DNA from 4 places in the Pantoea rwandensis genome. Region 2 is predicted to be linked to each of the others. Evidence: predicted binding sites of a transcription regulator. Region 2 holds the regulator's gene; each other region holds the start of a gene.
What was found. The regulator PurR, encoded in region 2, represses purine synthesis genes. The targets are predictions, from matches to a motif close to CANGCAAACGTTTGCNTG.

Region 1: tusA (sulfurtransferase TusA) is a predicted target of PurR. The motif match lies at 3,154-3,171, and genes of this name have one in related genera.
Region 3: gcvT (glycine cleavage system aminomethyltransferase GcvT) is a predicted target of PurR. The motif match lies at 2,163-2,180, and genes of this name have one in related genera.
Region 4: purM (phosphoribosylformylglycinamidine cyclo-ligase) is a predicted target of PurR. The motif match lies at 2,340-2,357, and genes of this name have one in related genera.

Annotation. Positions count from the first base shown of each region.
Region 1 is NZ_CP009454.1:202,136-207,921, reverse strand. It holds gene glgP (glycogen phosphorylase) at 1-1,140, shown strand, start outside; gene LH22_RS00935 (DcrB family lipoprotein) at 1,460-2,017, opposite strand; gene LH22_RS00930 (7-cyano-7-deazaguanine/7-aminomethyl-7-deazaguanine transporter) at 2,257-2,922, opposite strand; gene tusA (sulfurtransferase TusA) at 3,231-3,479, shown strand; gene LH22_RS00920 (zinc/cadmium/mercury/lead-transporting ATPase) at 3,476-5,752, opposite strand.
Region 2 is NZ_CP009454.1:2,945,076-2,950,861, reverse strand. It holds gene LH22_RS13420 (riboflavin synthase) at 1-302, shown strand, start outside; gene cfa (cyclopropane fatty acyl phospholipid synthase) at 349-1,497, opposite strand; gene punC (purine nucleoside transporter PunC) at 1,807-3,009, opposite strand; gene punR (DNA-binding transcriptional activator PunR) at 3,118-4,029, shown strand; gene purR (HTH-type transcriptional repressor PurR) at 4,026-5,051, opposite strand; gene LH22_RS20620 (YnhF family membrane protein) at 5,325-5,414, shown strand; gene LH22_RS13395 (C40 family peptidase) at 5,503-5,786, opposite strand, start outside.
Region 3 is NZ_CP009454.1:1,375,126-1,380,911, reverse strand. It holds gene gcvP (aminomethyl-transferring glycine dehydrogenase) at 1-505, opposite strand, end outside; gene gcvH (glycine cleavage system protein GcvH) at 605-991, opposite strand; gene gcvT (glycine cleavage system aminomethyltransferase GcvT) at 1,011-2,108, opposite strand; gene ubiI (FAD-dependent 2-octaprenylphenol hydroxylase) at 2,644-3,846, opposite strand; gene ubiH (2-octaprenyl-6-methoxyphenyl hydroxylase) at 3,867-5,045, opposite strand; gene pepP (Xaa-Pro aminopeptidase) at 5,042-5,786, opposite strand, start outside.
Region 4 is NZ_CP009454.1:1,724,768-1,730,553, forward strand. It holds gene pstB (phosphate ABC transporter ATP-binding protein PstB) at 1-464, shown strand, start outside; gene purN (phosphoribosylglycinamide formyltransferase) at 602-1,240, opposite strand; gene purM (phosphoribosylformylglycinamidine cyclo-ligase) at 1,237-2,277, opposite strand; gene upp (uracil phosphoribosyltransferase) at 2,518-3,144, shown strand; gene uraA (uracil permease) at 3,218-4,501, shown strand; gene hda (DnaA inactivator Hda) at 4,595-5,296, shown strand; gene arsC (arsenate reductase (glutaredoxin)) at 5,293-5,640, opposite strand; gene LH22_RS07880 (beta-barrel assembly-enhancing protease) at 5,646-5,786, opposite strand, start outside.

The sequences.
Region 1 (5,786 bases), 1.6 Mb from region 2:
GTTTCAGAGCTGCATTCCAATCTGATGGTGCAGTCGCTGTTTGCTGATTTCGCGCGCTTGTTCCCTGGGCGTTTCTGTAATAAAACCAATGGCGTGACGCCACGTCGCTGGCTGGCGCTGGCCAACCCGGCGCTGTCCGATGTATTGGACGAGACTATTGGTCGCACCTGGCGTACCGATCTCAGTCAGTTGAGTGAACTGACGCCGCACATTGATTATCCGGCCTTCATCGAGCAGATTGCCGATGCCAAGTTCGCCAACAAAAAGCGTCTGGCGGATTGGGTGGCGAAGAATATGGATATCGTGCTGGATCCGCATGCGCTGTTCGATGTGCAGATCAAACGCATTCACGAATACAAACGTCAGTTGCTCAATGTGTTACATGTCATCACGCGCTACAACCGCATCAAAGCTGATCCTACTGCGGATTGGGTGCCACGCGTGAATATCTTTGCCGGTAAAGCGGCATCCGCCTATTACGTGGCGAAGCACATCATTCATTTGATCAACGATGTGGCCAATGTGATCAACAACGATCCCCAGGTGAGGAACAAGCTGAAGGTGGTGTTTATTCCCAACTACAGCGTAAGCCTGGCGCAGATCATTATTCCGGCGGCGGATCTCTCTGAGCAAATTTCTACCGCGGGAACCGAGGCATCGGGTACCAGTAACATGAAATTTGCCCTCAACGGCGCGTTGACCATCGGTACGCTGGATGGTGCGAACGTCGAGATGCGCGAGCATGTTGGTGAGGAGAATATCTTTATCTTCGGCAACACCACGCCGCAGGTCGAGCAGCTGCGCAAGGATGGCTACAACCCGCGTAAATATTATGAGGAAGATGCCGAGCTGCACCTGGCGCTGACGCAAATTGCCAGCGGCGCATTCAGTCCAGGTGAGCCAGGTCGCTATCGCAATCTGTTTGATGCGTTGGTGAATTTCGGCGATCACTACCAGCTGCTGGCCGATTATCGCAGCTATGTCGATGCGCAGGATAAGGTGGATAAGCTCTATCGCCAGCCAGATGAGTGGCAGCGCCGTGCGGCATTGAATATCGCCAATATGGGCTACTTCTCAGCGGACAGAACGATTCAGGAATACGCGGATGAGATCTGGCATATTTCGCCGGTGAGGTTGTAAAGCAAGCAGTCTAAAGGGCGGGGGCTAACGCAGTCTGGTATGGGTTTGCGGCTGGCGTCCTCGCGCCGCTGACGCGGTTCCTTCACTTCATTCGTCAGCCTGGCGGACCGGCGGGGATGGCACATCGTGTGCCGCCCAGCCTTTCGCCCGCGTCCTGCGGGCTCTCCTGGCAGGCTCATTCTGTTCAGCGCTGTGGATTGCCAGCCCCTGAGCTATCCCAGCCTGCTCCTTCGCTTCCCTGCGCGTAGTTAACAATAACTATGATCCCAACATCATTTAAACGCAGCCAACGCATCTGCAGTTCGCAGGATGAAGGGGATTACTTCAGAGTGATGCTCTTCACAATGGCATCGGCATCGCTCTGCGCCTGCTGCTGGTTATCCGCTGGCAGGGTAATTTGCAGGGTCAGCAGTTTGCCATCCACTTTTGCCAGGATCACGGAAGACCATGACGTCTGGTTGTTGGCCGAAATCACGGTATCCAGCTGCTGAGCAGATTGATCTTTCAGCGTCACCGCTTTATTGGAAACCACCTGCAACTGCGGATCGCGACCGCGCTGTTGTTGTTCCAGACGCTGTGACAGGGCATCCAGCGCTTCGTTGGTTGGGTCACCAGCAATCACGATAATGGCGCGCTGACCGGTTTCATCGGCGTACACATGCATATTGGTGGATTCAGAACCGAGCTTGCCGCTCTTATCCGACATGCCCGCAGGCAGAGTGAAGCTCAGCTTGCCGTCCATCAGGTTGACAGTCTGGGCCGACTGGCTGGCGCTGGCACCGTTGCTGCCCGCAGCAGCATCCTCTTTCTTCTGGTCACAGGCCGCGAGACCCAATACCAACAAACCAATACCTGCATATTTCACTAAGTTACGCATTCTTTTCCCTTTTACATGATTCCAGTCGTTCAGGCTTTTAGCCTAAATAATTCAAGCGTCAAAAAGGTCGCCAGCGCGTCTCCCCGGCGCTTACGTGAGTAAGGAAGTGGGAAAACCGCGCGCGGCCAACAGATCAGCCGTTTGAAGTATGACGGCTATCAAAACGGAATCGGCGGTCAAAAGCAACCGCCGGTCTGTCAGGAAATCTTAGCGTGCTGTCGCGTTTCGTCTATGTGCAATTAGCCGAAATTCACCTGGCGTTGAGAAGAGCGTTCAGCCAGACGCTTCAGCAGGCTGTTCAGCAACACACCGTAAGCGGGCAGGAAGAAAATCATGCAGATCAGCACTTTGAAGCTGTAATCCACCATTGCGATCTCCACCCAATGCGCGGCCATGAACGGGTCTGGGCTCTTGTAGAAGGCGATGAAAAAGAAGGCCAGCGTATCGCTGATATTACCGAGGAACATGGCCGCTGCAGGGGCGATCCACCACTGCGGTAAACGACGCAAACGGTTAAAAACGTGGACATCCAGAATTTGGCCCAGCGCATAGGCCATAAAGCTGGCACTGGCGATACGCGCGACAAACAGATTCACCTGTTCCAGCGATGCCCATCCTTGCCATTCGCCCTGATAGAACACGCAGGACACCACGTAAGAGATAAACAGCGCCGGGATCATCACCGCCAGAATAATACGACGGGCTAACGGCGCGCCAAAGATGCGCACGGTGAGATCGGTAGCAAGGAAGATAAACGGAAAGCTAAAGGCACCCCAGGTGGTGTGGAAGCCGAAGATGGAAACCGGCAGCTGTACCAGATAGTTACTGGAAGTGATCACCAGCAAATGGAATAGCGATAGCCAAAACAGCGCATGCATGCGCTGACGTGCAGAGAAATCAATCATGTAAGACCTTTTTAGTAATGGGGTGAGGGAACCCAACAATCCTCTTCATACTTCGCGTTGTTGCGGCGTTGGCTGCGTTCGCGTACCTCAGTCACTGACTTGTGTAAGTTCCTGGGGGATACACGCTCTTGCCGCCTTACTACAGCGAGAATTATTTCGAGGATTGAGCAATGTGGTAAAAAAACGGCGGCGATCTTAGCGCGTTGCGCAATTAATGCAATGGTTAATTTTAACGCAATCGTTATCGCCTTGCGCTGTGCATTTAGCGCGCTAGAATGAGCGCCCATCTTGAATGAAGACAGAGAATCATGAGCGATCCCTTTTCTGCGCCAGACCACAAGCTTGATGCACTTGGCCTGCGCTGCCCAGAGCCGGTGATGATGGTGCGTAAAACCGTGCGCACCATGCAGGCGGGCGAAACCTTACTGATCATTGCCGACGATCCGGCCACCACGCGTGATATTCCCGGTTTTTGCCGCTTTATGGAACATCAGTTGCTGGCACAGCAGACGGAAACGTTGCCGTACCAGTATTTGATTCAGAAAGGCACGGCTTAACGCTGTCGCAGTAATCGCAACGCGTTGGCTGTGACCAGCGCTGTCGCACCTGAATCGGCCAGCACCGCCAGCCACAAACCGGTGAAACCGAGCAGTGTGGTGATCAGGAAAATGCCTTTCAGCCCCAGCGCTATCGCGATGTTTTGACGGATAATGGCACGCGTGCGACGGGCCAGCGCCACGGTACGCGGCAGAATCGCCAGGCGGTTTTGCGTCAGCGCGGCGTCGGCGGCTTCCAGCGCGACATCGGTGCCGCTGCCCATGGCAATGCCGAGGGTGGCGGCTTTCATCGCCGGAGCGTCGTTAATACCATCGCCCACCATAGCCAGCGGCTGCTGCTGCTCCAGTTTGCGCACCATCTCCACTTTATCGGCAGGCAACAAGCCGGCGCGATAATCGATGTTGAGTTGCGCCGCCATCGCCGCTGCCGCACGGGGGTTATCGCCAGTCAGCATCAGGCTATTAATGCCCAGCGCGTGCAACTGTGCCAGCGCCGTGACGGCTTCCTCGCGTAGCTGATCCTGCAACGCCAGGGTGCCGAGCACCGTCTCATCCTGCAACAGCACCACAACGGTTTTACCTTGCGCTTCCCGTTGCGCGATCGCCTGTTGCTGGTCGACGGTGAGCGTGGAGATATCGCGCGGTGCCAGCAGCTGAAACGTCACGTCATCAATCTGCGCACGGATACCGCTGCCAGCCAGCGTTTGCTGCTGCCGGGCGCGCGGTAGCTTGAGCTGGCGCTTTTCTGCCTCGCGCACGATGGCGATCGCCAATGGATGGCTGGAACCTTGCTCCACGGCAGCTGCCATCCGCAACATCTCGTGTTCATCCATCGCACTGAAGGAATCGACCTCGGTCACCTGCGGTTTACCTAGGGTGAGGGTGCCGGTTTTATCGAATGCGATGCTCTGGATACGGCTAAGACGTTCCAGCGCGGCTCCGCCTTTGATCAGGGCGCCCTGACGCGCTGCCGCTGCCAAGCCAGAGGTGATCGCTGCGGGAGTTGAAATCACCAGCGCACAAGGGCAGCCAATCAACAGCAGCGTCAGGCCCTTATAAATCCACGGCAACCACGCGGCCCCAACTAACAGCGGCGGCAGCACCATCACTAACAGCGCCAGCAGCATAATGGCAGGCGTATAAATGCGGCTGAAGCGATCAATAAAACGCTCAACCGGCGCACGGTGGCTTTCAGCTTCTTCGATAAGCTGCAGGATGCGGTCAATCGCGCTCTGGCCAGGTTGGGAGATCACTTTCAGCGTGACCAGACGATCGACGCTGGTGGCGCCAGCCATCACCGTTTCGCCTGGCTGACGGGCAACCGGCACGGATTCGCCTGTCAGCGCACTTTCATCAAAACTGGCGCTCTGGTTCAGCAGCTCGCCATCGGCCGGCAAACGACCGCCAGCCGCGACTTCAATCGTATCGCCAGGGTGCAAGTCAGCCAGCGCCACCTGCTCGCGCTGCGTGCCTGTCAAACGCGTAGCGGTATCGGGGCGCAGTGCCATTAACGCCGTCACACCGCGACGTGCGCGAGAAGCTGCAAATGACTCCAGCCGTTCGCCCAGCTGGAACAGCAGCAGCACCATGGCGGCTTCGGCATGTGCGCCAATCACCAACGCACCAGTGGCAGCAAGGGTCATCAGGGTTTCGATACTGAAGGGTGAACCGCCTCGCAGCAGTTTCCACGCGCTGAATGCAATCGGAGCCAGGCCGATCAGCGTGGTCATCACAAACAGGCGATCGCCCCATACCGAAGAAACCTGGCTCAGCAGCCAACTGGCAAGCATCAGCAGCGCCAGTAACAGCAAACCGGCATTTTCCTGCCAGCGGCGTTGCGGTGCGGGCTGAGATTGCGGATCGTTTGCGGTCAGGGTAAAGCCGACATTTTTTACCGCTTGTTCGATGGCCGGGCGGATATCCTGGTCGGCATCCACTAGCAGTTTTTCACTGGCAAAAATCACGCGAGCAGTGCGTACTTCTGCCAGCTGTTGCACGGCACTTTCAATTTTTCGCGCGCAGCTGGGGCAGTCCATTCCAGCAATCTGCCAGCGGAATTGATGGGCGCTGAGCGTGGGCCTGTCGCTTTCGGCGTCGCTTTCGCCACCGGGACTGCCGCTCTCGTTGTCGCAGCAACCGCAACCACTTTCTGGTGTGGCGGGAAGGGCGGCTGAGATTTTCAGCGTCGTGGGTGAAACGCTGCGAATGGCGCACAGCGGCTGGGTTTTGCTGTGGGATTTTCCACAACGGCATGAATGAGAATGGGCGTGCATAGAGCCTCCGGGATCAATGCGGGCCACTGCCCGC
Region 2 (5,786 bases):
ATAACCGTGAAGTGTGGTTTAAATTGCAGGATGCTTCTCAGATCAAATATATCCTGCATAAAGGTTTCGTCGGTATCGATGGCATCAGCCTGACCGTGGGTGACGTCACCAAGAGTAAATTCTGCGTGCATCTGATTCCAGAAACCCTGGAGCGCACCACGCTGGGTGCGAAAAAACTGGGACATAAGGTGAATATTGAGATCGATCCCCATACTCAGGCGATTGTCGAGACGGTGGAACGCGTGCTGGCTCAGCGCGAAGCTGCGGCCATTGCGCTGGCGCAAGCCGCAGACGCAGAGTAATCCAATAAAAAAGGCGCCGCGGCGCCTTTTCTCTTGCTGTCATTGATCAACGCCCAACGCGTAAACCCCCTTCTTTACCGCGACTAAAGACCACCTGCCACAATTGGATGTCACGCGCACGGAAAGCGCCGGCGCAAGCATTGAGGTAATAACTGAACATCCGTTTGAAGCGATCGCCGTATTTTTCTTCAAGCTGCGGCCAGGACGCCAGGAACCGTTCATGCCATGCCATTAATGTGGTGTCATAATCCGCACCAAAATTATGCCAGTCTTCCATAATAAAATGTTTTTCGCTGGCATCCGCAATCTGGCGCACAGAGGGTAAACATCCATTGGGGAAGATGTATTTATCAATCCAGGGATCAACATTCATGTCGGTGGTGATGGCACCAATGGTATGCAGTAAAAATATGCCGTCTGGTTTGAGATTGCGATCGGCAACATCAAAATAAGTGGCATAGTTTTTCGGCCCCACGTGTTCGAACATACCGACTGATACAATGCGATCGAACTGCAAATTCAAATCGCGGTAATCCTGCAGCAAGATGGTGACGTCCAACCCTTCGCAGCGTTGCTGTGCCAACTTCTGCTGTTCTGCGGAAATGGTCACACCATGCACTTTAACACCGTAATTGCGTGCGGCAAATTCCGCCAATCCGCCCCAGCCGCAACCGATATCCAGCAGCGTCATGCCAGGTTCAAGCTGCAATTTACGGCAGATCATATCCAGCTTGGCAGACTGAGCCTGTTCCAGTGTCTCTGCGTCTTTCCAGTAACCGCAGGAATACTGCATAAAGGGATCGAGCATCAGTGAAAAAAGATCGTTACCGAGGTCGTAATGCTCTTTCCCGACAATCCAGGCACGTTTTTTCGACTGTAAATTGGTTAAACGCGCGGCCGCAATACGCAAGGTATCTTTAAAATGACGCGGGAGTTGTTTATCCAGATGGTGTTGCAGAACGCGATGGAAAAAGACATCTAATTGTTCGCATTCCCACCAGCCATCCATATAACTTTCGCCCAGACCTAGCGATCCTTCCTGCAAAACACGTTTGAAAAAATCCGGATGCTTGACCTGAATATCCCAGGGGCGTGTGCCATTGACTGCAACATCAGCCCGTTCCAGTAATTCGTTGACGATGCGAAACCAGTGGTTTTCTTCAAGGCTCACTTCTTCTATACACGATGAACTCATAGCTTCTCCATCACCCTTCCGATTTGAACCTGTGGAAATAATAGTCAATTTCCTAAGGCCTGTGAGAGAACTCACGGAAAATCCGTGCGCCAGATATCCGACGTTTTACAGAGGTATGAATCTGAATAGAAATGTCTGTCATCAATCAGGAGAGGAAGATCGTGCAGACGCCATCCCAGCGACAGAGTCGCTTAAAAATAATGCAATTATGTTATTGATTTGTTGCAGAAATGCTGACCCACTGAGTATATGCTCACGTGGGTCAATATTCAACGGGTTATCGTTAGTTTGCTAACGATATTCGTTGCATCAGTGATTATCTTCGCAGGGACAGGAGGTGTGAGCAATATCACTTTGTGCGTTTAGGCTGCGTTGCCAGATGAAACCGGCCCATGCCAGAACTACCGTGGCGACCATCACCAGTGTGGTGTTGTAAAGCGCTTGTTGTAATCCGGCCGAGACCAGCAGGCTGGCAATAAAGCATAAGCCCAGTTGCAGCAGGTTTTGGAGGCCTGCCGCCTTACCTGTGGCATGTGGGAAGGGCGCTAATGCAGTGGCCACCACAATCGGATAGATGGCGCCATTCGCCAGTGCCATGCCGCAGAAGGGCAGCAGCAGTGCAATCAAAGAGGGCGCGGGCATCATCGCGACGACAAACAGACTCAAAATGCTCAGGCTGTAGAGCACCAACAGCCATGGCAGCAGTTGTGACCCTTGATAACGGCTCAGCATCGCACGGCAACCAAAGCCACCAATCAGAAACGCAATGGTCTGCGGAATATAGCTCAGACCAATATCGGCGGGGGTTAAACCCGCTGACGCCAGGATGAAGGGCGAACCGGTTAACCAGGCAAAGAAACTGGCAGAACACGCCGAGTAAATCAGCACGTTGCCGCTGTAAACACGCGTGGTGAACAGATTCAGCCAGCCGGGTTGCGGGGTATGATCGGCTTTGGTTTTTTTAGGCGCGGCAAGTGGCAAGGTTCCGATGATCAGCAGCACGGTGATGATCGTCAGCGCGATAAAGATGCTGCGCCAGTGGAAATGGCCCATCAGCCACGCTCCCAGTAAAGGGGCCAGCGCGGGGGAAAGGGCAACCAGCGGCATAATGGTGGCGAACACTTTGTTAGCCTGGGCTTTAGGATAGCGATCGACCACCAGTGCCTGCCAACTGACGGCAGCGGCGCACACACCAACTGCCTGCACAAAGCGCAGTGCCAGCATCATGTTGACGTCCGTCACCCATAACATCCCCAGGCAACCCAGGGCAAAAATCGTCAAACCTGCCAGTAAAATCGGTTTACGTCCAAAACGATCTGACAGCGGTCCCCAGAATACCTGCGCGCAGGCAAATCCACCGAGAAACAGACTGAGGCTGGCGCTGATGGTGCCCGGTGCGGTGGCGAAGTCGCGTTGCATGTCCCCAAAGGCGGGCAGATACATATCCGTAGCGAGGAAGCCGAGCATACTGAGCACAGCAAGGTAGGGAATAAATCCTTTTGACGACAACATAGTGATTCTCATTGGCAGATTGAACGCCGGGGAGTGTAAAAGAGTGCGTCATTCTTTGTGAAACGCTAATATTTGCGCAGTGCTGTTAAAATTTTTGAAGGCAAAAATATGTGGTCTGAATATGCGCTGGAAGTGGTGGACGCTGTCGCGCGCAATGGCAGTTTTAGTGCTGCGGCCCAGGAGTTGCATCGCGTGCCCTCTGCCGTCAGCTACACGGTGCGTCAGCTGGAAACCTGGTTGGCCGTGCCGTTGTTTGAGCGTCAGCACCGTGAGGTGGTTTTAACCCCTGCAGGCGAGCATTTTGTGCGGGAAGGGCGATCTGTTATCAAAAAAATGCTGGCAACCCGCAGGCAGTGCCAGCAACTGGCGAATGGCTGGCGCGGACAACTCAGTATTGCCGTGGATTGCATTGTAAAACCACAGCGTACCCGGCAAATGGTAAAGGACTTTTACCGTCATTTCCCTGATATGGAATTGATTATCAGCTACGAGGTATTTAACGGTGTATGGGATGCCTTAGCGGACGGGCGGGTCGATGTGGCGATTGGCGCCACTCAGGCGATCCCTGTAGGCGGACGTTTTGCGTTTCAGGACATGGGTGCCCTTAACTGGCGTTGTGTGGTCAGTCCCGACCATCCTCTGGCCGCGCATGCTGAACTCAATGAAGAAGCGCTGCGTGCCTGGCCATCGCTGGTATTGGAAGATACCTCTCGCGCATTACCACGACGCATGACCTGGACATTGGATAATCAGCGGCGTTTAGTGGTGCCAGAGTGGGAAACGGGAATGGACTGTTTGCAGGCGGGATTGTGCGTGGGCATGGTGCCAGGCCACCTCGCGCGACCTTTACTCGACAATGGCGCGCTGGTGGAGTTATCACTGCCGCAGCCGTTTCCGGAAAGCCCCTGCTGCGTCAGCTGGTCAGAACAGCGTGCGTCACCCGCGCTGGAGTGGTTACTCGCCTATCTCGGCGATGCTGAAACGCTGAACCACGAATGGCTCAGCGAAAATCAGCATTAACGGCGGTAATCGCGGAATGGACCGTCCGCCACAGAGCGGCGCTCAATCAATGTTGGCTGCACTTCTATGGTTTGCGGCTCTTCGCGTTTGCTGGTGATACGATCCAGTAACATTTCCAGTGCTTTCTCGCCCAACTGAGCCTTCGGCTGGTGGACCGTGGTCAGCGCCGGGGTGAAATAGCGCGCGTTGCGCACGTTATCATAGCCAATAACGGAGATATCCTGCGGCACGCGCAGCCCCATCTCATCGGCGGCACAAATCGCGCCCATCGCCATGATATCGCCACCACAGAACACGGCGGTCGGACGCTGTTTCTGATTAAGGATCTGCTGCATCGCCTGATAACCTGATTCTGGCTCGAAGTCGCCCTGAACCACCCATTCCGGCCGCACAGTCACACCGGCTTCGCTCATCGCCTGCAGGAAGCCCGCATGGCGCCCCCCGCCGGTGTTGCGCTCCATTTGGCCCGGAATGGCACCAATATCACGGTGACCGCGCTCAATCAGGTAACGACCCGCCAGATAACCGCCGTGGAAGGCGTTATCCTGCACGGTATCGGTGAAGTCGCCGCGAGAGGCGCCCCAGTCCATGACCACCATCGGGATATTGCGGTTCTCTTCCAGCATCTGCAGTAAATCGTCAGGATACTCGGAGCACATGACTAAGAGACCATCCACACGCTTTTGCGCCATCATCGACAGATAAGCGCGCTGCTTTTGTAAATCGTTATGCGCATTGCCCAGAATCAAGGTATAGCCGCGTTCGAAACAGTGGTTCTCAACGGCTTCAATAATTTCGGCAAAATAGGGCGCTTCACTGGAGGTGGCCAACAGTCCCAGCGTTTTGGTGTGATTCACCTTCAAACTGCGCGCAACGGCGCTCGGCGAATAGTGCAGCTCTTTGATCGCTTCCCATACGGCGTTACGCGTTTCCTCTGCGACAAAACGCGTTTTGTTGATGACATGCGAAACAGTGGTAGTTGATACACCGGCGCGTTTCGCTACATCTTTAATTGTTGCCATGAAAAAGGTACTCCCCGGCTTATCGCAACTTACTGATAAGTATATTGTTAAACGTTTGCGTCTGCGAAGGGTTTTACGCCCTAAAAAGGGGGCAAATCTGCCGTTTCAGGCAGGGAAAATCACTTCAGCAGGCTGTAAATACAGCATGCGCAAAATCAGTTGCGCAACGAAAGGCGGCGATTCTAGCAAGCCAACGCGGATAAGACGAGATTTTTGCCCACCGCTGTGCGAAAATTGTTTTAACCATAATAAATGTGTGACTAAGGAGTAGTGATGAGTACAGATTTAAAGCTGGCGCTAATGACCACGGTTGGCGCACTGTTGATGATTATTGCGTTTAGCTTCACTGCCATTCTTCATTGATTCAAAACGCATCAATAAAAAAAGCCGGCACTGATTAAGCGTCCGGCTTTTTTTGTGGCGAGAGCCACAGGATGTTGTTGCGCAACAATTAGCGAATAGTTTTTGGTGTCATCATACGGCGCGCACCCACATAGTGTTTCTGCCAGTAGTCTTCGCCTAATGCACTAATTTGAATGTCTTTACCGGTGCGTGGAGACTGGATGAATTTACCGTTGCCGAGGTAAACGCCCACATGGTCGGCAGTCCCGCGATTATTGATGCGGAAGAATACCAAATCCCCTTTCTCCAGCATCTCACGCTTAATAGGTGCGGCATCGTGCAGGTGATACATCTCATTCGCCGTGCGCGGGAATTTGTATTTCACCAAATCCT
Region 3 (5,786 bases), 1.6 Mb from region 2:
TTTTCAGTTTGCTGACGCGCTTCGCCATCGCCATCGCTTCGGCAGCCGCGGTGGCTTCATCAAGCAGTGAAGCAGAGGCGATATCCAGCCCGGTTAAGTCCAGCGTCAGGGTCTGGAAGTTCAGCAGCGCCTCAAGGCGGCCCTGTGAGACCTCTGGTTGGTAAGGGGTGTATGCGGTGTACCAACCTGGGTTTTCCAGCATGTTACGCAGGATAACCGGCGGAGTGATCACGGCACTGTAGCCCATGCCGATCCAGGATTTGTAACGTTGGTTCTGACTGGCAATGGCTTTCAGCTCTGCCAGCGCTTGCTGTTCGGTCGCGGCATCACCGACCGCAGGCGGGCCTGGCAGTTGGATATCGGCAGGCACGATGGCGCTGATCAGTGATTCCAGAGAGCTGGCACCAATCGCTTCCAGCATGGTGGCCTGCTGCGCGGGTGTAGGACCGATATGGCGCTCAATGAAAGCACCGTTATGTTCAAGCTGGCTGAGAGTCTGGGTCATTTGCAGTAAATCCTGAATCGGGCTGGGTTACAAAAACGGCATTAAATCAGGCAGATAAAAAAGAAGGCGCTGCAGTGCAGCACCTTCGATGACTACCGGTTACTCGTCGATAGCGCCTTTATAGGCATCGGCGTCGAGCATAGAATCAAGTTCTGAAATGTCGCTGGCTTTGATACGGAATAACCAGCCCGCTGCGTACGGTTCGCTGTTGACCAGCTCCGGTGCATCGGCCAGTTCTTCGTTCACAGCAACGATTTCACCGCTTAGGGGGGCATAGATGTCTGAGGCGGCTTTCACCGACTCCGCGACGGCGCAGTCATCACCGGCAGCGAAAGTGGCGCCTACATCAGGCAGATCCACAAACACCATATCGCCCAGCAGTTCCTGCGCGTGTTCAGTGATACCCACAGTGAAGGTGCCATCGGCTTCTTTACGCACCCACTCGTGACTATCGCGGTATTTCAATTCATTAGGCACATTGCTCATCGCCATTTCTCCTGAAAAATTACTGAGCGACCGGTTTACCGGCGCGAACAAAAATCGGTTTAGTGACTTTCACCGGCATTTCACGATTGCGGATCTCTACAATCGCTTGCTCACCAATGCCCGCTGGCACACGTGCCAGCGCGATGCTGTAACCCAGCGTCGGGGAGAAGGAACCACTGGTAATAATACCCTGCTGTGGCTGACCTTGTTCATCGGTGAAACGCACCGGCAAGCCGTTTCGTAACACCCCTTTTTCGGTCATGATCAAACCCACCAGCTTTTCAGTGCCATGTTCACGTTGCGCTTCAAGCGCCTCGCGGCCGATGAAATCGCGATCGGCAGGTTCCCAGCTCACCGTCCAACCCATGTTGGCCGCCAGCGGTGAAACGCCTTCATCCATTTCCTGACCGTACAGATTCATCCCCGCTTCCAGGCGGAGCGTGTCACGCGCGCCCAGGCCAGCCGGTTTGACGCCTGCCGCCAGCAGTTTCTGCCAGAGATCGGCCGCTTCACTGTTCGGCATCGCAATTTCATAACCGGCTTCACCGGTATAACCGGTGGTGGCAATGAACAGATTTTCGCTTTGCACACCAAAGAACGGTTTCATGCCTGCCACCGCTTCACGCTGCGCCGCAGTAAACAGCGTCTGTGCTTTCTGCTGCGCTTGCGGACCTTGAACGGCAATCAGCGCCAGATCGTCACGTTCGGTGAGTTCGACACCAAACGGCTGAGCGTGCTGTTTGATCCACACCAAATCCTTCTCACGCGTCGCGGAGTTCACCACTAAGCGGAAAAAGTCTTCGGTCATAAAGTAAACAATCAAATCATCAATGACGCCAGCCGAAGCATTCAGCATGCCGGTGTAGAGAGCTTTGCCGGGTTGCGTCAGTTTGGCGACATCGTTGGCCAGCAGATAACGCAGGAATTCACGGGTGCGGACACCGCGCAGATCGACGATGGTCATGTGGGAAACATCAAACATACCGGCATCGTTGCGCACGACATGATGCTCATCCATTTGCGAGCCATAATGCAGTGGCATCATCCAGCCATGGAAATCCACCATGCGCGCACCGCATGCCTGATGCTGTTCGAATAGAGGCGTTTGCTGAGTCATAACCATCCTGTGAAAACAAGTGAGTGTGACGCGCCTGCGCCGCCTGTACCGGCTGACGCAAACGTTCTCTTTGTGCTGAAGTTACCACCGAACGCGGCGATTAACCATAAGGAAAACGAGGGCGAAACAGTATCACTCCCTTAGCACGCACCAAACCCAACCCAGAACAATTCACTGCATTTTTGTGATTAACTACGCATAAAATACAATTAAGAACGATAAACACAGCCTGATAATGGAACTCACGCCTCAGTACGGCAAAAAGGTCCGGAGAACTCGCAACACTATCATTAGTTAAAGTAATGCGAATTGACGAGTAAAATTAGAATAAATCAAACGAGGCGCAATTTGAGTGCAGAGACGCACCAGAGCAGTGCATAGGGTGAAAAAGCCATTTAATGTGCGCTTGTCTGAACACAGCCTGCAACGTCCCAGCGCAGACGTAGCGGTCACTTTTAGGATTGGCTTTTGGTATGACGAGACAGTGAATCTTGCAAAAAAAATGGCGCCTGAATCGGCGCCATTTGAAAAGAATTTAACGAATCCAGCTGGGCATATCATTGAGCCCCATGGCCTGTTTCAGCATCATCGGTTTTACGCCCGGCAGTGTATCCGCCAGTTTCAATCCCACATCACGCAGCAGCTTTTTCGCCGGGTGGGTGCCCGCAAACAGCTCACGGAATCCTTGCATGCCCGCCAGCATCATTGCCGCACTGTGCTTGCGGCTGCGCTCATAACGGCGCAGATAAAGGTGCTGTCCGATATCTTTGCCTTCCTGATGCAGGCGACGAATTTCACCGATCAGTTCTGCGGCATCCATAAAGCCAAGATTGACGCCCTGCCCGGCCAGCGGATGAATGGTGTGTGCGGCGTCGCCTACCAGTGCCAGGCGGTGTGCGGCAAAGTTACGGGCATAGCGCGCCATCAGTGGGAAGGTTTTGCGCTCGCTTTCAGCATGGCACAAGCCGAGGCGCATATCGAAGGCGACAGACAAATGCTGATTGAACAGCGCTTCTGGCATCGATTGCACCCGCGCCGCTTCCTGCGGCGACAATGACCAGACAATAGAACAGAGATGCGGGTCCTGCATCGGCAGGAACGCCAGAATGCCATCGCCATGGAACACCTGACGCGCAATCGCATCGTGCGGCATATCGGTGCGAATATTGGTAACCAGCGCATGATGATCGTAATCCCAGAAGGTAATCGGGATATCGGCTTTATCGCGCAGCCAGGAGTTTGCGCCATCCGCGGCAATCAGCAGGCGCGCACTCATCATGCTGCCGTCCTGTAAAGTGACGAACGCTTCGTTGTCGCCAAAGGCCACCTGCTGCAACTGCGCAGGGGCAAATAAGGTGATGTCGCTGCACTGACTGGCGCGCTGCCACAATGCGCTGTGAATCACTTCGTTTTCAATAATATGACCGAGATGGGATAAGCCTTGCTGCTCATCATCAAAGCTGATGGAACCAAAGCTGTCTTGATCCCACACTTCCATGCCGTGATAGGCACTGGCGCGCAACGCCAGGATGCTGGACCAGACATCCAGTTTTTGCAGCAGACGTTCGCTGGCAGCGTTGATCGCCGAGACGCGAATCGATGCGGCGCTCGCTGGGTCAAATTGTGGCTCAGGTGCTTTCTCCAGCACGGCAACGCGCAGGCCGCTGCCCTGTAATCCGCAGGCAACGGCCAGACCTACCATACCGCCACCGGCGATAGCCACATCAAATGTTTGCATTGCTGCCCCTTAATTCATGCTTAACGCTTTACCCAGCCGAGCGTGCGCGCGGCAAGTGGGTTTCGCAGCCATGGCAGATGGTCCATTGCCACCAGCCCAAGATTTCTTCCCGCCACTAAGGGCGCATAACGATTGGCAAACAGCCGCACCAGGCCATCGGTCACGCCGATTGTCGCGGAGCGATCCGGTTGACGACGCGCAGCGAAGTGCTGCAACACGCCATAGCTGCCCACATCCTGCTGCTGACGATGTGCACCTGCCAGCGTTTCCGCCAGCGACATCACATCGCGCAGGCCCAGATTAAAACCCTGGCCCGCAATCGGATGCAGCGTTTGCGCCGCATTGCCCACCAGCGCCAGGCGATGCGCTACCTGACGTTCAGCGGTTTGCAGCGCCAGCGGATACACTTCGCGCTGGCCGGCATGGGTGAAACGCCCTAAGCGCCAGCCAAACGCTTGCTGAAGCTCGTGCAGGAAGGTCGCATCGTCCCACTGTTTAACTGTCGCTTCTGCCTCGACGGGATGACACCACACCAGCGACATGCGATTGCCAGACATCGGTAATAGTGCCACCGGGCCGTGCTCGGTGAAGCGTTCAAAAGCACGCCCCTGATGCGGTTGCTGCGTGGTAACGTTGGCAATCACCGCTAGCTGCTGGTAATCGTCCCGCTGCCAGGTCATGCCGCATGACGCCGCAAGTGGCGAACGTGAGCCATCGGCTGCCACCAGCAACGCGCCCTGTAGCTGCTCGCCGCTGTTGAGTGTCACCGTGACAGACTCTGCTGTGCGCTCCACCGTCGTGACGTAATCCGGGCAGCGCAGCGTCACGCCAGGCGCACTTTTCAGTCGCTGGAACAGGCGCTGTCCCACATCAAACAGCTCAACCACCTGCCCCAGCGCTGGGACCTGATAATCATCCGCCTTGAGCTGCACAAAACCGGTGTGGCCACGGTCAGAAACGTGAATATCCGTGATTGGCGTGCCGCAATCTGCGAGCGAGCGCCATACATCGATATCCGCCAGCTGCTGACAGGTGCCCGCCGCTAACGCAATCGCTCGGCCGTCGAAACCAGGATGTTTGCGGCTATCCGGCAGGCTGCGCTCAATGAGCGTGACGGGCAGCTGGCCTTGCGTCAGATGAGAAATCGCCAGCGCCAGGGTTGCCCCGGTCATACCGCCGCCTGCAATCAAAATGCTCATGCGTGGCGTGCCGCTGCCATCAAGGCTTCAATCGCATCGGCATCTTTCACGACGCTGTCGGTCAGGTTTTCGTTGCCATCAGCGGTGATCACGATGTCATCTTCGATACGGATACCAATACCGCGATACTGCGGTGGGACTTTCGCATCCGGCGCGATGTACAGACCCGGTTCAATGGTCAGCACCATACCCGGTTCGAGAATGCGATCACGGCTTGGTGTACCGTAATGGCCGACGTCATGCACATCCAGCCCCAGCCAGTGACTCAAGCCGTGCATGAAAAACGGGCGGTGCGCCTGCTCTTCGAACAGCGTATCGATATTGCCTTCCAGAATGCCGAGATCGACCAGACCGGTGATCATGATGTGCACCACTTCGTCATTGACGTCGTGGATGCTGACGCCAGGGCGGAACATCGACAGCGCTTTGTACAGCGAGGCCAGCACGATGTCGTAAATCTCGCGCTGGGGTTGCGTAAATTTGCCATTAACCGGGAAGGTGCGGGTGATGTCACCGGCATACCCGTGGAATTCACAACCCGCATCAATCAGCACCAAATCGCCATCGCGCATTTCACTTTCGTTTTCGGTGTAATGCAGGATGCAGCCGTTCTCACCCGATCCCACGATGGTGTTGTAAGAAGGGAAGCGTGCGCCGTGGCGATTGAATTCATGGTGAATTTCGCCTTCGAGCTGATACTCAAACATCCCCGGACGGCAGGCTTGCATCGCACGGGTATGC
Region 4 (5,786 bases), 1.2 Mb from region 2:
CAAAATCGATCTATGAGAACGTGGTGTACGGTTTGCGGCTGCAAGGGGTGCGCGATCGTCGCGTGCTGAATGAAGCTTGTGAACGTGCGCTGCGTGCGGCGGCACTGTGGAGTGAAGTGAAGGATCAGCTGGCGCAGAATGCGTTGACGCTCTCCAGCGGTCAGCAGCAGCGTCTGGTGATTGCGCGCGCCATTGCCATTGAGCCGGAAGTATTGCTGCTGGATGAGCCAACATCGGCACTCGATCCGATATCCACGCTAGTGATCGAAGAGTTAATGACCACGTTAAAGCAGCATTTCACGCTGGTGCTGGTGACGCACAACATGCAGCAGGCGGCACGTGTGTCAGATTACACGGCGTTCATGCATAACGGGCAACTGGTGGAGTTTGATGAAACCGATCGTATCTTCACCTCGCCAAAAGCGCGTAAAACCGAAGATTACATTACGGGTAGATTTGGTTAAGGGATAAGCCACTTGCTCTACGTTTTCAGGGCGTAGAAAGGCAGCAGGTTTTAGCAGCCCCAGGCGCTGACATCAGCCAGTGACTGGGGTGAATTAAGCGGGGCAACGTGTCTGCAAGCGGCTGAATAAGGTGGATATCAGTCGTGTGCGTAACCCTGCGGTGGCAGCGGTTGCCCATCCAGCCAGGCTTTTCCATCACGCATCTGCAAGCGTCCATCGACGAACCAGCTTATCACCAGCGGATAAATCGCATGCTCCTGATGCTGCACGCGTGAGGTGATCTCTTCTTCATCATCTTCAGCAAATACCGGCACGCGCGCCTGCAAAATCACCGGTCCGCCATCCAGTTCGTCAGTAACAAAGTGCACCGACGTACCGTGTTCTTCATCACCATTCTCTAGCGCCTGACGATGGGTATGCAGTCCGGGATATTTCGGCAGCAGCGACGGATGGATGTTCACCAACCGGTCGTGATAATGCGCGACAAACGCCTGACTGAGAATGCGCATGTAACCGGCCAGCACTACCAGGTCGGGTGCATAGGCATCGATTTCCTGCATCAGTTGGCGGTCAAATGCATCGCGGTCGGCAAAGTCACTGGCGGCGAGGCTATGACCCGGTACGCTGGCTTCCTGCGCACGCGTCAAACCCAACGCTGAGGCTTTATTACTGAAAACGGCAGCGACGCTGCCGTTGATACGCCCGCTTGCGCAGGCGTCGAGGATGGACTGAAGATTGCTTCCGTTACCGGAGATCAGTACAACCAGTTTTTTCATGGATTAATAACCACTCGCTCTTCTGAGTCAGAGGCTTTAATCACGCCGATTTTCCACGCCTGTTCGCCAGCGTCGGTCATCAGCTGTACCGTTTTATCGGCATCGGCCGGGCTCAGCGCGATGATCATGCCCACGCCGCAGTTAAAGGTACGATACATTTCATGACGGCTGACGTTGCCTGCCTGCTGCAACCAGCTGAACACGGACGGCCACTGCCAGCTCTTCTCGTCAATCACTGCCTGAGTATTGTCTGGCAGCACGCGTGGGATGTTTTCCCAGAAGCCGCCACCGGTCAGGTGAGAAATCGCGTGCACATCCACCTGTTCGATCAGGCTGAGGATGTTTTTCACGTAGATGCGAGTCGGTGCCAGCAGGTGATCGGCCAGTGGTTTGCCCTCCAGCTGTTTGGTTTCTGGATCAGTCTGGCTGACTTCCAGAATCTTACGCACCAGCGAATAACCGTTCGAATGCGGGCCGCTTGAGCCCAGTGCGATCAGCACGTCGCCGTCCTGCACTTTCGATCCGTCAATGATTTCTGATTTTTCCACCACGCCGACGCAGAAACCGGCCACGTCGTAGTCTTCACCGTGGTACATGCCTGGCATCTCAGCGGTTTCACCGCCGACCAGCGCACAACCTGACTGCAGGCAACCTTCGGCGATGCCGGTGATCACCGCAGAAGCGGTATCCACATCCAGTTTTCCGGTCGCGTAGTAGTCGAGGAAGAACAGCGGCTCAGCGCCTTGCACAATCAGGTCGTTCACACACATCGCAACCAGATCGATACCGATGCTGTCATGACGTTTGAGATCCATCGCCAGACGCAGCTTGGTGCCGACGCCATCGGTTCCGGAGACCAGCACAGGCTCGCGGTATTTCTGCGGCAGCGCACAGAGCGCGCCAAAGCCACCCAGTCCACCCATGACTTCCGGGCGACGAGTTTTCTTTACTACGCCTTTAATACGGTCAACCAGATCGTTACCAGCATCGATATCAACACCGGCGTCTTTGTAGCTGAGAGAGGTTTTGTCGGTCACTGCGGAATCCCCACGCGAATTGCGGTTGGTGGCAAAAATTAAGCGCGCTAATTCTACCAGTGCAGGCAAACGTTTGCGAGTCCCATCTCATGCCGCTTTGCACAGCGCTGATTTTTCGCCAATCCTTATGATCACGCGGATCGCGCTAAGCCATTGACCAATGACAAGTGGCGCAGCGGCAAAAAGGCGGTATAATCCGGCGATTTTTTTTTAGCTCAACTCAATTCCGGGAGAACAATCATGAAGATCGTGGAAGTCAAACACCCGCTGGTCAAACATAAACTGGGCCTGATGCGTGAGCATGATATCAGCACCAAACGCTTCCGCGAGCTGGCCTCAGAAGTCGGCAGCCTGCTGACTTATGAAGCCACCGCCGATCTGGCCACCGAGCGCGTCACCATCGAAGGCTGGAACGGCCCGGTTGATGTCGATCAAATCAAAGGCAAAAAAATCACCGTGGTGCCGATCCTGCGTGCCGGCCTCGGCATGATGGAAGGCGTTCTGGAACACGTGCCAAGCGCGCGCATCAGTGTAGTTGGTGTTTATCGTGACGAAGAGACGCTGGAGCCGGTTCCTTATTTCCAGAAGCTGGTGTCAAACATCGAAGAGCGTCTGGCGCTGGTGGTTGACCCGATGCTGGCGACCGGTGGTTCGATGATCGCAACCATCGACCTGCTGAAAAAAGCGGGCTGCAACAGCATTAAAGTGTTGGTGCTGGTGGCGGCGCCAGAAGGGATTGCGGCGCTGGAAAAAGCGCATCCAGACGTTGAGCTTTATACCGCGTCAATCGATCAGGGATTGAACGAGAAGGGCTATATCATTCCGGGTCTCGGCGACGCCGGCGATAAGATCTTCGGAACGAAATAAATAAAGCATACAGCCGGCCAGAGAGTCGGCTTTTTTTTGGCAAAAAAATAAAACACAACTCAAGGGGATATCAATGACTCGTCGCGCGATTGGGGTTGACGAACGTCCACCGCTGCTGCAAACCATTCCACTCAGCCTGCAACACCTGTTCGCCATGTTTGGTGCTACAGTGCTGGTGCCAATTCTGTTCCATATCAACCCGGCCACCGTGCTGCTGTTCAACGGCGTCGGTACGTTGCTGTATCTGTTTATCTGTAAAGGCAAAATCCCGGCGTATTTGGGGTCGAGCTTTGCGTTTATTTCACCGGTGCTGCTGCTGTTGCCACTGGGTTATGAAGTGGCGCTCGGCGGCTTTATTCTCTGTGGTTTCCTGTTCTGCGTGGTGGCGTTGATTGTCAAAAAAGCCGGCACCGGCTGGCTTGACGTGATGTTCCCTCCCGCCGCAATGGGCGCGATTGTTGCGGTGATCGGTTTGGAACTGGCGGGCGTGGCGGCCAATATGGCCGGTCTGCTGCCAGCCGATGGCACGTCACCTGACAGTAAAACCATCATCATTTCCATGGTGACGCTGGCGGTCACGGTGTTTGGTTCCGTGCTGTTCCGCGGCTTCCTCGCCATCATCCCGATTCTGATTGGTGTGCTGGCAGGCTACGCGCTCTCATCCTTTATGGGCATTGTGAACTGGCAATCGGTCGCCGATGCGCCGTGGTTTGCACTGCCAACCTTCTACACGCCGCGCTTCGAATGGGCCGCGATGTTGACCATCCTGCCTGCGGCGCTCGTGGTGATCGCTGAGCACGTTGGCCACTTAGTCGTTACCGCCAATATCGTGAAAAAAGATCTGATCCGCGATCCCGGCCTGCACCGCTCGATGTTTGCTAACGGCTTGTCCACCATGATCTCCGGTTTCTTCGGTTCCACGCCAAACACCACTTACGGTGAGAACATCGGCGTGATGGCGATTACCCGCGTATACAGCACCTGGGTGATTGGCGGGGCGGCGATCTTCGCGATTCTGCTCTCTTGCGTCGGTAAACTGGCGGCCGCGATTCAGGCGATCCCGGTACCGGTAATGGGGGGTGTTTCTCTGTTGTTGTACGGGGTGATCGGGGCTTCCGGTATTCGCGTATTGATTGAATCTAAAGTGGATTACAACAAAGCACAGAATCTGATCCTGACCTCGGTGATCCTGATCATCGGCGTCAGCGGCGCGAAAGTGCATATCGGCGCTGCAGAACTGAAAGGCATGGCGCTGGCCACTATCGTTGGCGTCGCGTTGGCACTGATTTTCCGCGTAATCAATCTGTTACGGCCCGAGGAAGTGGTACTGGATGCCGAAGAAAAGCGCGAAAGTTAATGCGCTTTGCCGGGCAGGGAAGCCTGGTTCATCTCTTGCAAGGATCGTGATAAACTTGCGCCGTTTTCTGCCTGCTCATCCGTTGAGGTACTTCTGAACACGCCGGCACAGCTTTCACTGCCACTCTATTTACCCGATGATGAAACCTTTGCCAGTTTCTGGCCGGGGGAAAATCCGTCTTTGCTGGCGGCGCTGCAAGGCGCACTTTCTCAGCAGCACGGCAGCTATCTCTATTTCTGGTCACGCGAAGGCGGCGGCCGCAGCCACCTGTTACACGCGGCCTGCGCAGAGATGTCGGCGCGTGGTGAAGCGGTAGGCTATGTTCCGCTGGATAAGCGCACCTGGTTCGTGCCGGAAGTGTTGGATGGCATGGAGAATCTGGCGCTGGTGTGTATCGATAATATCGAATGCATTGCCGGTGATGCGGAGTGGGAGATGGCGATTTTCGATCTCTACAATCGCATTCTTGAAATCGGCAAAACGCGTTTGTTGATCACTGGCGATCGTCCTCCGCGTCAGCTCAATCTTGCACTGCCCGATCTTGCATCACGTCTCGACTGGGGCCAGATTTATCGCTTACAACCGCTTTCTGATGAAGACAAACTCCAGGCGATGCAGTTGCGTGCGGGGTTGCGTGGTTTTGAGTTACCGGAAGATGTCGGGCGCTTCCTGCTGAAACGCCTCGACCGCGAAATGCGCACGCTGTTTGATACGCTTGATCGATTGGATCGCGCCTCTATCAGCGCGCAACGCAAGCTCACCATTCCCTTTGTGAAAGAAGCGCTGGGGCTTTAAATAATCTCCAGCACCGCTTCAGGTGGACGACCAATACGCGCCTGGTCACCGTTGATCACGATGGGGCGTTCAATCAGTTTGGGATTGTCCACCATCGCCTGGAGCAACTGCTCTTCACTCAACTGCACGTCGGCCAAATTCAGCTCTTTATAAAGGTCTTCTTTACGGCGCATCAGGTCGCGCGCACTGCTCATGCCTAGCTGCCGCAGCAGTTTTTTCAGCGTCTGCATGTCAGGCGGTGTCTCAAGATACAGCACCACATCAGGTTCAATGCCTTTATCCTGCAGCAGCGCCAGGGTTTCGCGGCTCTTGCTGCAACGCGGGTTGTGATAAATGCTCACCATTATTTTTATCCTTTCTGATACTGACGGAACCGCTTCTGCAGTTCGCGGAACTGATCGATGCGTGCATCGTAACGTGCCTGTTTCAGGCTGCCGAGTGGCACCTGGGCGCTGGCACTGCTCAGGGTGGTGATCGCCTGATCGAGCTG